DNA from 3 places in the Exiguobacterium sp. s127 genome. Region 3 is predicted to be linked to each of the others. Evidence: predicted binding sites of a transcription regulator. Region 3 holds the regulator's gene; each other region holds the start of a gene.
The links. The regulator Rex, encoded in region 3, represses fermentation and respiration genes when NADH is low (regulators of the CRP and FNR family bind a similar motif). The targets are predictions, from matches to a motif close to TTGTGAAATATTTCACAA.
Positions count from the first base shown of each region.

Region 1: cydD (thiol reductant ABC exporter subunit CydD) is a predicted target of Rex. The motif match lies at 2,627-2,644, and genes of this name have one in related genera.
Region 2: KNP98_RS04055 (L-lactate dehydrogenase) is a predicted target of Rex. The motif match lies at 2,345-2,362, and genes of this name have one in related genera.

Region 1 is NZ_JACSMO010000008.1:112,549-116,904, reverse strand. It holds gene KNP98_RS11470 (methyl-accepting chemotaxis protein) at 1-478, opposite strand, end outside; gene ypfJ (KPN_02809 family neutral zinc metallopeptidase) at 687-1,532, shown strand; gene KNP98_RS11460 (nuclear transport factor 2 family protein) at 1,588-1,971, opposite strand; gene KNP98_RS11455 (Rrf2 family transcriptional regulator) at 1,986-2,468, opposite strand; gene cydD (thiol reductant ABC exporter subunit CydD) at 2,680-4,356, shown strand, end outside.
Region 2 is NZ_JACSMO010000002.1:196,842-201,197, reverse strand. It holds gene KNP98_RS04065 (M42 family metallopeptidase) at 1-444, opposite strand, end outside; gene KNP98_RS04060 (GNAT family N-acetyltransferase) at 648-1,157, opposite strand; gene KNP98_RS04055 (L-lactate dehydrogenase) at 1,357-2,310, opposite strand; gene KNP98_RS04050 (DUF92 domain-containing protein) at 2,474-3,256, opposite strand; gene KNP98_RS04045 (5-formyltetrahydrofolate cyclo-ligase) at 3,247-3,795, opposite strand; gene rpmG (50S ribosomal protein L33) at 3,854-4,003, opposite strand; gene KNP98_RS04035 (glycoside hydrolase family 57 protein) at 4,108-4,356, opposite strand, start outside.
Region 3 is NZ_JACSMO010000009.1:9,007-13,362, forward strand. It holds gene KNP98_RS11710 (ABC-F family ATP-binding cassette domain-containing protein) at 1-1,309, opposite strand, end outside; gene KNP98_RS11715 (redox-sensing transcriptional repressor Rex) at 1,478-2,137, shown strand; gene KNP98_RS11720 (twin-arginine translocase TatA/TatE family subunit) at 2,137-2,343, shown strand; gene tatC (twin-arginine translocase subunit TatC) at 2,351-3,130, shown strand; tRNA gene KNP98_RS11730 (tRNA-Ala) at 3,238-3,310, shown strand; gene KNP98_RS11735 (hypothetical protein) at 3,482-3,640, shown strand; gene KNP98_RS11740 (hypothetical protein) at 3,742-4,221, shown strand; gene KNP98_RS11745 (hypothetical protein) at 4,226-4,356, shown strand, end outside.

The DNA of each region.
Region 1 (4,356 bases), on a different contig from region 3:
ACACCGCATGAATCAGCAACAAACTAAACGGATACCCGGTCGTTCCGCACAGTAGCGTCGGTGCAAAAAAGAATCCGGCAAGATGCTGAATCGCAAATAACACCGTGCTGATTAAAATTAAATCGATTCGCCGGAAATAGGCAATCAATGCCAGGACCATGAAAATCGAGAAGTGATATTCGACGAGACCCTCTCCACCGGCGATGATTGACATGCTTGCGAATGTCAGCGTCAGTGTCAAGAGGATGGCGACCTGTTTGCTTTGGGGATTAAGCCGGTACAGGATAACAACTGCAAAGAGAAAAAAGACAGGAATCAGCGCGACGACCGTTAACGTAGCGAGCGACGCGGCTGGTCCTTTTCCCTGTAAAAGGGAGTAGCCTTCTCCAAACGTTGTGAAGCGGTGGAGTCCATGGACGATTAAAGATAAAACGACGATAAGAGACGTGATGCTGAGCATGAGTTGATGACGTTTCATAAAATAAAATTCCTCCGATTTCTAGTTGAAACTAAAACAAAGACAAAGTCCTGTTTTGGTAGACGTATCAAGACTATCGGTTGCACGCATGTGTTTGTTGACTGGAAAAAAAGTTAGCTGCACATCCATTATTTTTCTAAAAGAACGTAGCATGAATAAATGCCTGAACGGGTATATAAAAACATCGAAATTGGTAGGAGGAAGCCGCATGAAGTGGAAGGGAAGAGAACGAAGTTCAAACGTAGAAGACCGCCGGGGAATGGGCGGGAAAGGAATTGCTGGAATCGGAGGTGGACTTGGCATCATCATCTTGATCGTCGTGACGTTGATGGGTGGGAATCCTGCTGATTTGCTTGGGGATTTATCCGGTTCAGAAAGCGGGACGAACTCAGGCTATCAAGAAACAGCGAAAGAAAAAGAAGCCGCCGATTTTGTCTCGGTCGTGCTCGCCGATACGGAACGTGTCTGGACGAAGGAGTTTAAACAAGACGGGATGGCATACAAAGAACCGACACTTGTCCTTTATACCGACCAAGTCAGTTCAGCGTGTGGACAAGCCGGGAAATCGGTCGGTCCTTTTTATTGTCCGGGTGATCAGAAATTATACATTGATTTAAGTTTTTATGATGAATTACAAACTAAATACGGCGCGCCTGGCGACTTTGCGATGGCTTACGTCATTGCCCACGAAGTCGGTCATCACGTCCAGACGTTACTCGGGACGTCAGATGAGATCATGCCGCTCCGTCAAAAGATGAGCGAAGAGAAATTCAATAAATACCTCGTCCGGTTCGAACTGCAGGCGGATTATTATGCCGGCGTGTGGGCACATCACGCGCAAGGGGAGAACTTGTTGGAAGAAGGCGACCTTGAAGAAGCGCTTGGTGCTGCGAATGCCGTCGGTGACGATACCCTTCAGAAAAAAGGTCAAGGATACGTCGTGCCGGAAAGCTTTACGCACGGGACATCGAAACAACGGAAAAGCTGGTTCCAAAAAGGTTTTGATAACGGAACGATTGAAGGCGGCGACACGTTCGAAGCAGCAAACTTATAAGCGAATGACTTCAAAAAAGAGACCGTTCCGAATGGGGGAACGGTCTCTCTTTTTGTTAGTCGTTGTAATTGTTGAACATCTTCGCATCATCCGGCACATTGGCGAGGTAGACGATTTTACCGTCCGCATCAAGGCGGGCGATATCCGTTCCGTCCTGCGTGAAGACCGTTCCGTCAGCCCGCTTGCCGCAGACGGCCCAGCGTGTCTCGAATGTATCGCCATCTGCTGACGGGAGCCAGGCTTCATACATGTGTTTGATGTCCTGATTGGCAGTGAAGACCAGCCGGACGAAGTTTTTCCAGGCGTCGATCCCGTGTTGTTCCTGTCCATTCAGGACGAACGTGATGTCGTCCGAAAAGAGTGAAACGAGGTCACTAAAAGCCTGTTCATCGGTCCGGGAAGCGTCAAATAACTCAAAGTAGCGGTCAAGTGTAGTCATGCGTAAGTCTCCTTTTAGTTGCGAATCATTTGTTGTTCAATCAAGGCTTGCAATGTCGTTAAGTGGTCAGGGGGACAGTTCCGGTCGATTTCCTGTCGGAGCGATCCAATCGTTTCACGTTTTAAGGTCGATTGCCAAGCATCTTCCGCTTCCGTCATCAAGTTCGATAAGAGGCGGACGTTCTGTTCTTCGATGCCCATCAAGTCCTCAAAGACACCACTTGAAGCATAAAGGGATTGTTTTCCTTCGATGGCTTCGTAGACGTCAAAGATACGAATCCGATCGGAAGGTTGATTCAGTCGGAAACCGCCTTTGACCCCCGGGACAGACAGAAGGAGGTCGGCACTGACGAGTTTACGCAATAGTTTTTGAAAGTACGTCGGTGACGCGCCGAGCTGCTGACTGATGAACTCACCGGGTAAAAGTCCTTTCTCCGGCAAAAAGGTCAGTAACAGCATCGCGTAGACGGATTGTTCGACTCCGGTTTTCATTTGCATGGTAATTCGCCCTTTCTGTATAACGTAGATAACTATTGTCTATAATAGTGGACGTTAGCAATTTTGTCGAGTAAAACGCTTCTCACAAAACCGTCACACCTTTGGAGCGGCATTCTCATGGCAACTAAACGAAGGATTCGGTATACTGAATGTACGATATGTGAAAATATTCACTAAAAGTCGTTCACAATTTGTGAAGGGGCGTTTTTATATGAATCCACTTAAAGGAATCATCTCGATTCCACGTACGATCATGTTGCAATTGATGCTGGCGGCTGTCCTGATGGGGATTGCGGTCATCGGTCAATCGTACTTGATCGTCATCATCGTCGACCGCATTTTTCTCCAAGGGGACGCCTTTGCGGCAATCGTTCCGCTACTCGGTGTCTTACTGCTCATGCTGATGTTACGGGTCGCTGTCACGTACTGGAACGGACGGCTCGGGACGGTTCTCGCGGCGCGTGTCAAACAAGACATTCGCCAGGCGCTCGTCGCGAAGTATACGACGAGTTCCGTCGAAGTGATGTCGCAAGGACAGTCGGGACAAAAGGTCAGTGTGTTGCTTGACGCGGTCGATGAGATGGACAGCTATTACAGCCAATACTTGCCGAAAGTCATCCAGACGTCGATCGTTCCCTTGATGGTGCTGATCGCAGCATTCAGTTATGACTGGATTACGGGACTCGTCATGATGATCACGGCACCATTCATTCCACTGTTCTACATCGTCATCGGAATCATGACGCAAAAGCGTGCCGATACGCAGCTCGAGAAGATGACGGCGTTCTCCGGAACCTTCCTCGATACGCTGCAAGGCATCACGACGTTGAAGTTGTTTGGTCGCGCGAAAGCACAGCAGGACGTCATCGAACGGAGCAGTCTCGACTTCCGCGATGCGACCTTGACCGTTCTGAAGCTTGCCTTCTTGTCGTCGTTGATGCTTGAGTTCATCTCGATGCTCAGCATGGGGATGATTGCGCTTGAGGTCAGTCTCCGGTTGATTTTATTTCAAAGCATCACCTTTGTTCCAGCCTTCCTGATGCTCGTGCTTGCACCGGAGTATTATTTGGCCTTAAAAGAGATGGGGGCGGCGTTCCATACCGGACGGGGCAGTGTTGCGGCGGCGAAACAGATTGCGTCTGAACTGACGCAAGACGACCGGGGCGTAACGTTCGGAACGGAGGCGTTAAAGTCCGCGACACCACCGCGGATTGAACTGAAAGACGTGGACTTTACGTATCAGGACGAGCGGTTTGCACTGACCGACGTCACGCTGCGCATCGAACCGTACCAAAAAGTCGCCTTGATCGGACGAAGTGGTGCCGGGAAGTCGACCGTCCTGCAGTTACTCGCGGGACTGACCGATCCAAAGAACGGCGAAGTGCTCCTGAATGGTCAGCCACGCGCACAAATCACGGAAACGAGCTGGTTTGAACAGCTCAGCTATATCTCGCAGCATCCTTACCTGTATGCGGGGACACTCGCCGACAACATCGCCATTGGTGAATTACGGGAGGCGACGCGGACAGACATCGAGCGTGCGGCAGCTGCCGCAGGACTCGGGGAACTGATTGCGAGTTTACCGGACGGGCTCGACACCGGAATCGGTGAAGGGGGGCGCGGTCTATCGGGTGGCGAAAAACAACGGGTCGCACTCGCCCGTGCCTTCTTGAAACGGCCGAACGTCATCCTGTTCGATGAACCGACGACGGGACTCGATGTCAAGACGGAACACCTGTTACAGCAGGCAATCCAGGAACTCGGACGGACGGCGACCGTCATCACGGTCGCACACCGTCTGCATACGATCGAACAGTCGGACAACATCGTCATTTTAGAGGCTGGCCGGATCGTCGACCAAGGCACACATGAGGCGTTACTCGCACGG
Region 2 (4,356 bases), on a different contig from region 3:
CTCTGCTGTCGTTGACCGGATGTCGAGTCTCACTTCGATATTCGTCGCATTTCGCTCTTCCGTGTTCGTCACGCGTGACGTATGGACGCTTGAGTGATGGAACAAAATCGTTCCTGAAACGGTCTGTCCGTCCATTTTATGGACGAGACAATTTTCACCTTCGATTGCCGTCCACGCATAACCGCCAAGTTGTGATAACGTCAGTCGACCTGTCGGCAAAATTTCTTTGACCATCGCCCCGAGCGTATCGACGTGTGCTGTCAACAAACGAATCCGTGAAGACTGTCCGGGCAACGTAGCGAGCAATGCTCCCTTTTCTAACTTTTTATACGTAATTCCTTCTGCTTTAAATCGATTTTCTACATATGTAAGAGCATGCGCGGTAAATCCAGTCGGACTTGGGATTTCTACTAATTCACGAATCGTCTCAATCACAGCTTTCATCTTGTTCGCTCCTCGTTTGACGTCCTTTTTAAGGAAGGACGGCTTATTTTAATGAAATCGTTTTCTTCTTATGATACCAAATATCTCTCTCCAGTCGAAAAAGAATGCACAATCAAAAAAAGCGACCGCCTGCTATGAAAAAAAGCCATAGCAACAGTTGCGCTACGACTTTCATCCTTTAAATGACTTCTTAACTCTTTCATTTAGACGTATTTTTTCATCCAAATGTCATCTCGATACGTCCCATCCTCTAGTTTGACCGAATCAGGGTCTTCTGCATATACTTCGAAACCAAGTGATTCATAGAGTTTTTGAGCAGCTTCATTTCCTGACAAGACGGCTAGAATGACTTGTTCGACTTCCGGAATTTGTTTCGCCTCTTCAATCAAGGCCTCCATCAGGGCGCGCCCCGTGCCCCCACGATAATCCGGTGAGATATAGACACCAGAAATCATCGCCTTATGTGATTCCCGTGACAGTTCGTACGGTTTGACCTGACCAAATCCAAACAATGTATCTTCATCGAATATCCCGATCCAAACTTCATCCGACTCCGGATCTCCTTCTAGCCCCTCTTGAACTTCTTCGAGCGGCGTTTGTTGCTCATCGTCAAAAGAATGACCAAATGCATCCGGATGATTTTTTAGCCCTTCGAGGCGTAAGCGCCAATACTGTTCTGCATCTTCCTTTGTTAACGTTCGAAATGTATACATGACTATCGTTTCTCCCCTTTGTGAGTTTTCTAATGTTTCTTAAGACATGAAAAACTCTTCTATCCCTAACATAACCTTTTTCTAGTAAAATAAAACCTAGTTTTCAGATTTTTTATCGCGTCCTTTTTTCTAATCAAAAAATCGTACCCACTGAAACTCCGTTTGCCCGAGTTCAGTGGGTACGATTGACGCTTCCGATTTAACGTAAGACAGGTTCCATCGTTTGACGTAAAACTTCCGCCGAATGATGGAATTTTTTTAATTCCTCATCCGTCAGCGACACCTCGATGACTTCGCGCACACCTTGTCGGTTAATCACGGCAGGTACACCGATATGAATACAAGAAATCCCGTACTGTCCGTCAACGTGCGCTCCTACAGTCAACAAACAGTTCTCGTTCCCGAGAATCGCACGGACGATCCGAACGAGACCAAGTCCAATCGCATAGTATGTTGCACCTTTTCGTTCAATGATATGATAGGCTGCATCGCGTACATTGATATAGATTTGATCTAAATCTTTTTGAGAATAACGATCGTCTTCTGCAAGCAGTTCATCAATCGTTTTTCCATAGATTCTTGAGTTGCTCCAGGCAGCGAATTCCGTGTCGCCATGCTCACCTAAAATATAGGCGTGGGCGTTTCGTGAATCGATATTAAAGTATTCTCCTAACATTTGGCGCAAGCGTGCCGTATCGAGTACCGTTCCTGATCCGAAGACGCGTGACTTTGGTAAACCAGAATATTTCCATGCTAAATGTGCCATGATGTCAACGGGATTTGATGCAACGACGATGATGCCGTCAAATCCTGATTCCATGATTTGGCGCATCATTTCTTTCATGATTAAAGCATTTTTCGCAACGAGGTCAAGTCGTGTCTCACCCGGTTTTTGTGGTGCACCGGCCGTGATCACGATGACTTCGGCATCTTTACAATCCCCGTAATCCCCTGCCCATATTCGCATCGGCGAAGAACTGAATGGCGTCCCGTGATTTAAATCCATCGCTTCCCCTTCAGCTTTTGCTTTATTCACATCAATGATGACAAGTTCTTCACAAAGTCCAGCTGTCGTCATTTGATACGCAAAACTTGATCCTACTGCCCCCGCACCAATTAACGCAACGCGTGTAACTTTAGCATGTAATTCCATCCGATATGTCCACCCTTCCAAACAAATTAAAAGTTTGTTAACTATCTCACAATTAGATTGTAACATCTTTCACAAACTATTAAAGACTGTGTAAACGGTCACATTTTGTCTAATTTGTGTCAACAATATCCTAACATAAGGAAGTCAGGTACTTCACCTTCCATTACCACAATCGATACAACATGAAACCAATCAGCCCCGCTAGCGTACTGGACAAATAATTAACGGCGTCATTCCCTAGCCACTTCCACCCTCGGACATATTGTGTCGTAGTACCATGATGGATTTTTTTCTCGGTTTCTTTGCCACAAATCTGACAACGATACTTTCGTTGAACGGTAGCGCCTAACACCGTATCGAGAATACTGCCAAGGACACCTCCGGCCGCGACGATCAACCATTGCTTTACGGACAAATCGAATAGAATGTCACCCGCTGTCGCGATAAATAATGCACCGATGATTGTCGCGAGTGTCCCGAGTAAAGATACCCCGCCGCTCGTTCCTCGTAAGACCGGTTTAAACGTCCGGATTGAAATCGGTTCTTTTTTAGAAAGCGGACCAATCTCGGATGCCCATGTATCTGCATTCGAAGCAGCAATGACAATCAAGAACACTAATAAAAAATCAAATTCATTTGTCAGTACAACGCCTATCGAAGCAAGCATAGCGGTTCCACCGTTGGCAAGTACTTGCCAACCATCTCGTGCACCATCCTTCTCGACGATTTGATCGACGGACTGCTTGCGTGCCTTACCGAGTTTGGATAACAGGCTAGAGCTACCGAAGAATAACAGTAACAGGACTAATCCTTCATAATCGAGCGCATAGACGACCGTGCTGCCGACAAGTATCGTCAACAATGCACCGCTTTTCGTTAATAATCCAAATTGATAGCCAGCATATCCGAGAGCTAAGCAGATGAATAGAAGAACAGTTAATGACATTGAATGACCTCATCTTCAGTGACAATTGTATCAACCGGGCGATCAAATGATTCTACTTCGAATCGTTCCACGACTTGAACGGCAAATGCAATCGAAAGCGTCGGACCTGAAAAATCAATCAACGCACGATCATAAAACCCACCACCCCATCCTAAGCGATAGCCATTACGCATATAGGCACGACCCGGTACGATACAAAGATCAATCGTCGGCAATGCAATTTCAAAAGCAGTTGCATCCGGTTCAAAAATCCCCATCGAATTCTCAATCAGTCGACTGCTTGACGAATGTTCAAAAAATCTCATTTCTTGACCGATGACCTTCGGAATGACGACACGTTTTCCATCCGCCCATGCTTGTTGAATGACTCGATCCGTTGAACATTCGTTTCGAAACGAGAGGGTCACCGCAATTGATGTCGCACTCATCCATTCTGGCAATACAAATAACTGCTCTGCAATTCGTCGTTCCCGCTCCTGCCGGTTTTCCAACTCGTTCAGTCGCTCACCGATTACCCGTCGCGCTGCTTTTTTATTCATATAGTATTCCCCCATTCACAAAAAAAGCCATCACACAAGGTGACGGCTTCCATCTCAATTATTTTACTTCACGGTGAAGTGTGTGCTTACGGAGACGTGGGTTGTATTTCTTCAACTCAAGACGCTCTGGGTTGTTACGCTTGTTCTTTTTAGTGATATAAGTACGGTCACCAGTTTCAGTGCAAGCCAAAGTAATTTTAACGCGCATGGGATTCCCTCCTATCTAGCTCTCAATGTATCAAGTGTTTTTGCTTTACATAAGGTTAAGCATACTCAAGTATCGTACCAAGAAAGGAACGGAATTGCAACTGTTCATCCGTTCTTTTTCTGAATCGCCAATTGTTCGTATGGTTTTTCAAGGTTCACTTGGAATTCAAGCGGTTTTTGAGCAACATGATAATCATTTTCGATTCCTTGTCTCGCTTCTTCACGTTCTAAATAAATCAATTGTGAATGACGAAGTGCTTCGCCCTCTAATCGTTTAATCGCAACAACTAAACCACCGCTACTCGCTGGAGAACGTTCACTCTCAAGATTGTACACATTGCTGACAAGCGGCAA
Region 3 (4,356 bases):
CACTGAACAGGAATTGACCGAGGACGGACCGGACTTGTTGTTCCCGCATCAACGGCCACTCGTTCCAAATTTCATCGATGACCCGGTTGCGGTCGTTGAGCTCGGCTTGCTCCTGATCGTAGTAACCGACGGAAACGCCGGTCCCGAAACGATGTTCACCGAATAACGGTTTAATCCGGTTGACAAGAACTTTCAGTAACGTCGATTTTCCGATTCCGTTCGGACCAACGAGGGCGAGGGATTCGCCACGTTGTAAGCGGAACGTGATGCCTTTTGAGACGGCTTCTTCATAGCCGACCGCGAGTTGCGTGACTTGTAACACATCGTTCCCACTTTGTTTTTCAATCGGGAACGACAGGACGGTGCTGCGTTCATCCCCATCCGGACGATCAATCCGGTCGACTTTTTCAAGACGTTTGCGGACGCTTTGTGCGCGTTTCGTCGTCGTCGCCCGTGCGATGTTACGCTGGATGAAGTCTTGCATCTTCGCGATGTCTTCCTGTTGCTGTTCGAACTGCTTCATCTCTTGTTCATACAGTGCTGCCTTTTGTTCCAAGTACTTCGTGTAGTTGCCGGTAAACTTCCGGCAGACGTTGCGTGACAGTTCATAAACGACGTTGACGACCTGGTCGAGGAAGTAACGATCGTGGGAGACGATCAAGACCGCTCCACGGTAACCAGCCAGGTAACTTTCGAGCCAAGAGAGTGTATCGATGTCGAGGTGGTTCGTCGGCTCATCAAGAATCAACAGCTCAGGTGCCTGAAGCAACATCTTCGCCAGTGCGAGTCGCGTCCGTTGTCCACCGGATAGCGTCTGGATCCGGCGTGAATAATCGTCCGGATAAAAACGCATCCCGTGCAGGACGGAGCGGATGTTGGCTTCGAACTGATAGCCGCCGGCGTCCGAGAAGTCATGTTGTGCCTGATCGTATGTTTTCAACAGACGGTCGTAAGCAACAGCATCATTCAAGATATGGTCCATCCCCATCTCAATCTCCATCCGACGGAGCGAACGTTCCTGCTCTTGCAGGTGTTCGAACACGGTCAACATTTCATTCCAAATCGTTTCATTCGACTCAAGACCACTGTCCTGGGCGAGGTAACCGATTTTCACTTCCTTACTCTTCATGATCTCACCAGAGTCATGACTGAGCTCTCCGGCGATGATTTTTAAAAGTGTCGATTTTCCGGCACCATTTCGTCCGACGAGCGCAATCCGGTCTCGCTCCTGTACTTCGAGTTTAATATTGTCTAAAATCGGCTCAACACCGAATGATTTTGATAGTTGGTTCACTTGTAAGAGAATCATAAAAACATCCATCCTTCCACCCTTTAGTCTATCATGAAAAAAACGCAGGAGTCCCGTGGAATATATTATTTGTTAGTCTATGTGAAGTGGTTTACAATCAAAGAGAATAGAATTCTTTGCATTGATTTGGGTGCCACGTCAGAACGTGGCCGAAGGGGGAACTGCAGTATGAATGGGCCAGACACAAAAATACCACAAGCGACGGCGAAACGACTGCCGTTATATTATCGTTTCATTCAGAGTCTTTATAACTCAGGCAAGCTGCGCGTCTCTTCAGCAGAGCTCAGTGAAGCGGTCAAAGTCGATTCAGCGACGATCCGCCGCGATTTTTCCTACTTTGGGGCGTTAGGGAAAAAAGGATACGGTTACAACGTACAACATCTATTGACGTTTTTCCGAAAGACACTGAATCAGGATGAAGTCACGAATGTGGCACTTGTCGGGGTCGGACATCTCGGAACGGCGTTTGCAAATTATAACTTTTTAAAGAATAATAGTACTCGGATAGTCGTTGCGTTTGATGCGGACGAAAACAAGGTCGGAACAACGACGCAAGACGTTCCTATCTATCATGTCTCTGACATGAAAGAGCAAATCGAAGCGAACAAGGTTGATGTCGCCATCTTGACGGTCCCATCCCAGTTCGCACAGTCAGTAGCGGATGAGTTAGTTGAGTATGGTGTGACCGGAATCCTGAACTTTACACCGGCGCGGTTGAACGTACCGGCCCATGTTCGGGTCCATCACATCGATTTGTCGATCGAGTTGCAGTCACTAGTTTATTTCATGAAGCATTATTCGCAATCAGCTGAAGGAGTGAAATCATAATGGAAAACCTTATTCCATCAACCATCGCGTTCATCGGACCAGGAAGCATCGCCTTGATCGGTGCCGTCGCCTTGATTATCTTCGGACCGAAAAAGTTACCGGAGCTCGGTCGTGCTGCCGGTCAGACGTTAAAAGAGTTCAAGAGTGCGACACACGGCATCATGGACGATGATAAAGACAACAAGGATGAATCGAAAGAGAAGTGATTAAATTATGGCGATTGATCAAGAACAGAGTGTGACATCGCATCTAGACGAGTTGCGCAAGCGGATCGTCTGGTCACTCATCATCGTCGTCGTCTTGTTCGCCGCGGCCTTTCCGCTCGTCCGACCGCTCGTGCGTTTTCTGCAGTCGGACCTGAAAGAGCTCGGCATCGGATTGAATGCCTTTAATGTGGCCGATCCCCTGATGTTGTACTTGAATTTAGCGTTCATCATCGCGGTCGTCCTGGCTTCACCATTTTGGATGTACCAGCTATGGGCGTTCATCCGACCTGGTTTATTCGAACAGGAACAAAAAGCGACCTTGACGTATATTCCGGTCACGTTTTTCTTATTTTTGTCCGGGATCGCGTTCTCTTATTTTTGGTTACTTCCGTTTCTACTCAAAGTATCGACGGAACTTGGGCAAGAGCTCGGCATCGAGCAAGTCATCGGGGTCGAAAACTATTTCAGTTTCTTAATCCGGCTGACGATTCCGTTCGGTATCTTGTTCCAACTGCCGGTCGTGACGATGTTCTTGACTCGTCTTGGACTCGTGACGCCATTGTTCATGCGGAAAAATCGGAAATATGCGTACTTTGCGCTGTTTGTCATCGCGGCTTTAATCTCACCACCGGATGTGACGTCACATCTGATGATTTCGGTACCGTTGTTCGTCCTCTATGAAATCAGCATCATGATTTCAGCCCGGACGTACAAAAAAGTACTGATTCTTGAGCAACAAGCGGAGCTTGAGAGACAAGCGAATTTGATGCGTGAGTTGAATAAGTAACAGTCTCCTCTCGGTCGTTTCGGCGACGGAGAGGTTTTTGTTTGGAAGCGCTCTTTTTATATTGAAAAAGTGAATCGATATGGTTTATACTGATTACAAGAATATGAGGGGGCTTAGCTCAGCTGGGAGAGCGTTTGGCTGGCAGCCAAAAGGTCGTCGGTTCGAGCCCGATAGTCTCCATATGTACATCACTTGGCATTTGCCGAGTGGTGTTTTTTGTTATAGTGGTGGCGGCAAAACAGAAGCTTACAGCCTGGATGATGTTGATGAACCGATTGAAGTCGTTTTCTGTGTTTATCCTTTTGAGGGAATGGGAAATTTCTTAATAGGTAATCAAGAGGGGGAAGCATTATGAATCCATTTACGACGTTAATTGCCTTCATCGTCGGCTGTCTTGTTCTGTATCTCGGAATCCGTGATAAGAACGGTTGGTTGATTGGTGTGGCACTGATTCCGTTAGCAATTGTTGCGTATAGCGTCATCTATCTCATCATTCAAGTTTCAGCCTAGAAACTCCTTTTTTAAGGAAGTTTCTTTTTTTTTGAAACATAAATGGTAAACTGTAAGTATATGACAGTATAGACAGTTGAAACGAGGGAGGGCATTTCAGGATGGAACAAACGCTCCGAGAGGAACGATTACAGGCGTTGACGGTTGCTTATATCGAAAAAAATCAATTGCAGAATAAGAGTTGGGTCATCGCTGCCTTGATGGCGACAGCAGGAACGTTCACGGAAATCTTCAGCACGACCATGTATTTGAGTCTGTTACCGCTTGTCTTTCTCGTGTTTGATCTCCCGTTTCGACTCGAAAAACGAAAAATCCTGGCGCGCTATCTCTCAAGCGACCAAGTGACGAACCAATCGTTGCTGTGGCTCGGGACTCAATTCGTCCTGTACGGTTCGCTGTACACCGTGATACTTGAGACGAAAGAGATGTCAATCTGGAAAATTGCCCTTTCGATGCTGATCATCCTCGCACCGGTCTATTACGTTACGGACTGGTTGTTTAAAAAGATTGCCCGGTCAGGCGATCCCGACTTCGTCAGTGATAAAGAAATTCATGCGAATGTTAAAGAAGTGGAGGAGTGACAGGGTGAGTACATTGATTGAAAAAAATACACGGTTGAAATTACTCGGACCGCCATTAAAAAGGATTCAGCATCTGGTGCCGGTTCCGGTTCTGCTGCTTGCGCTTGCTGGTTGGTTCATCCCGGGTTTTCGGGA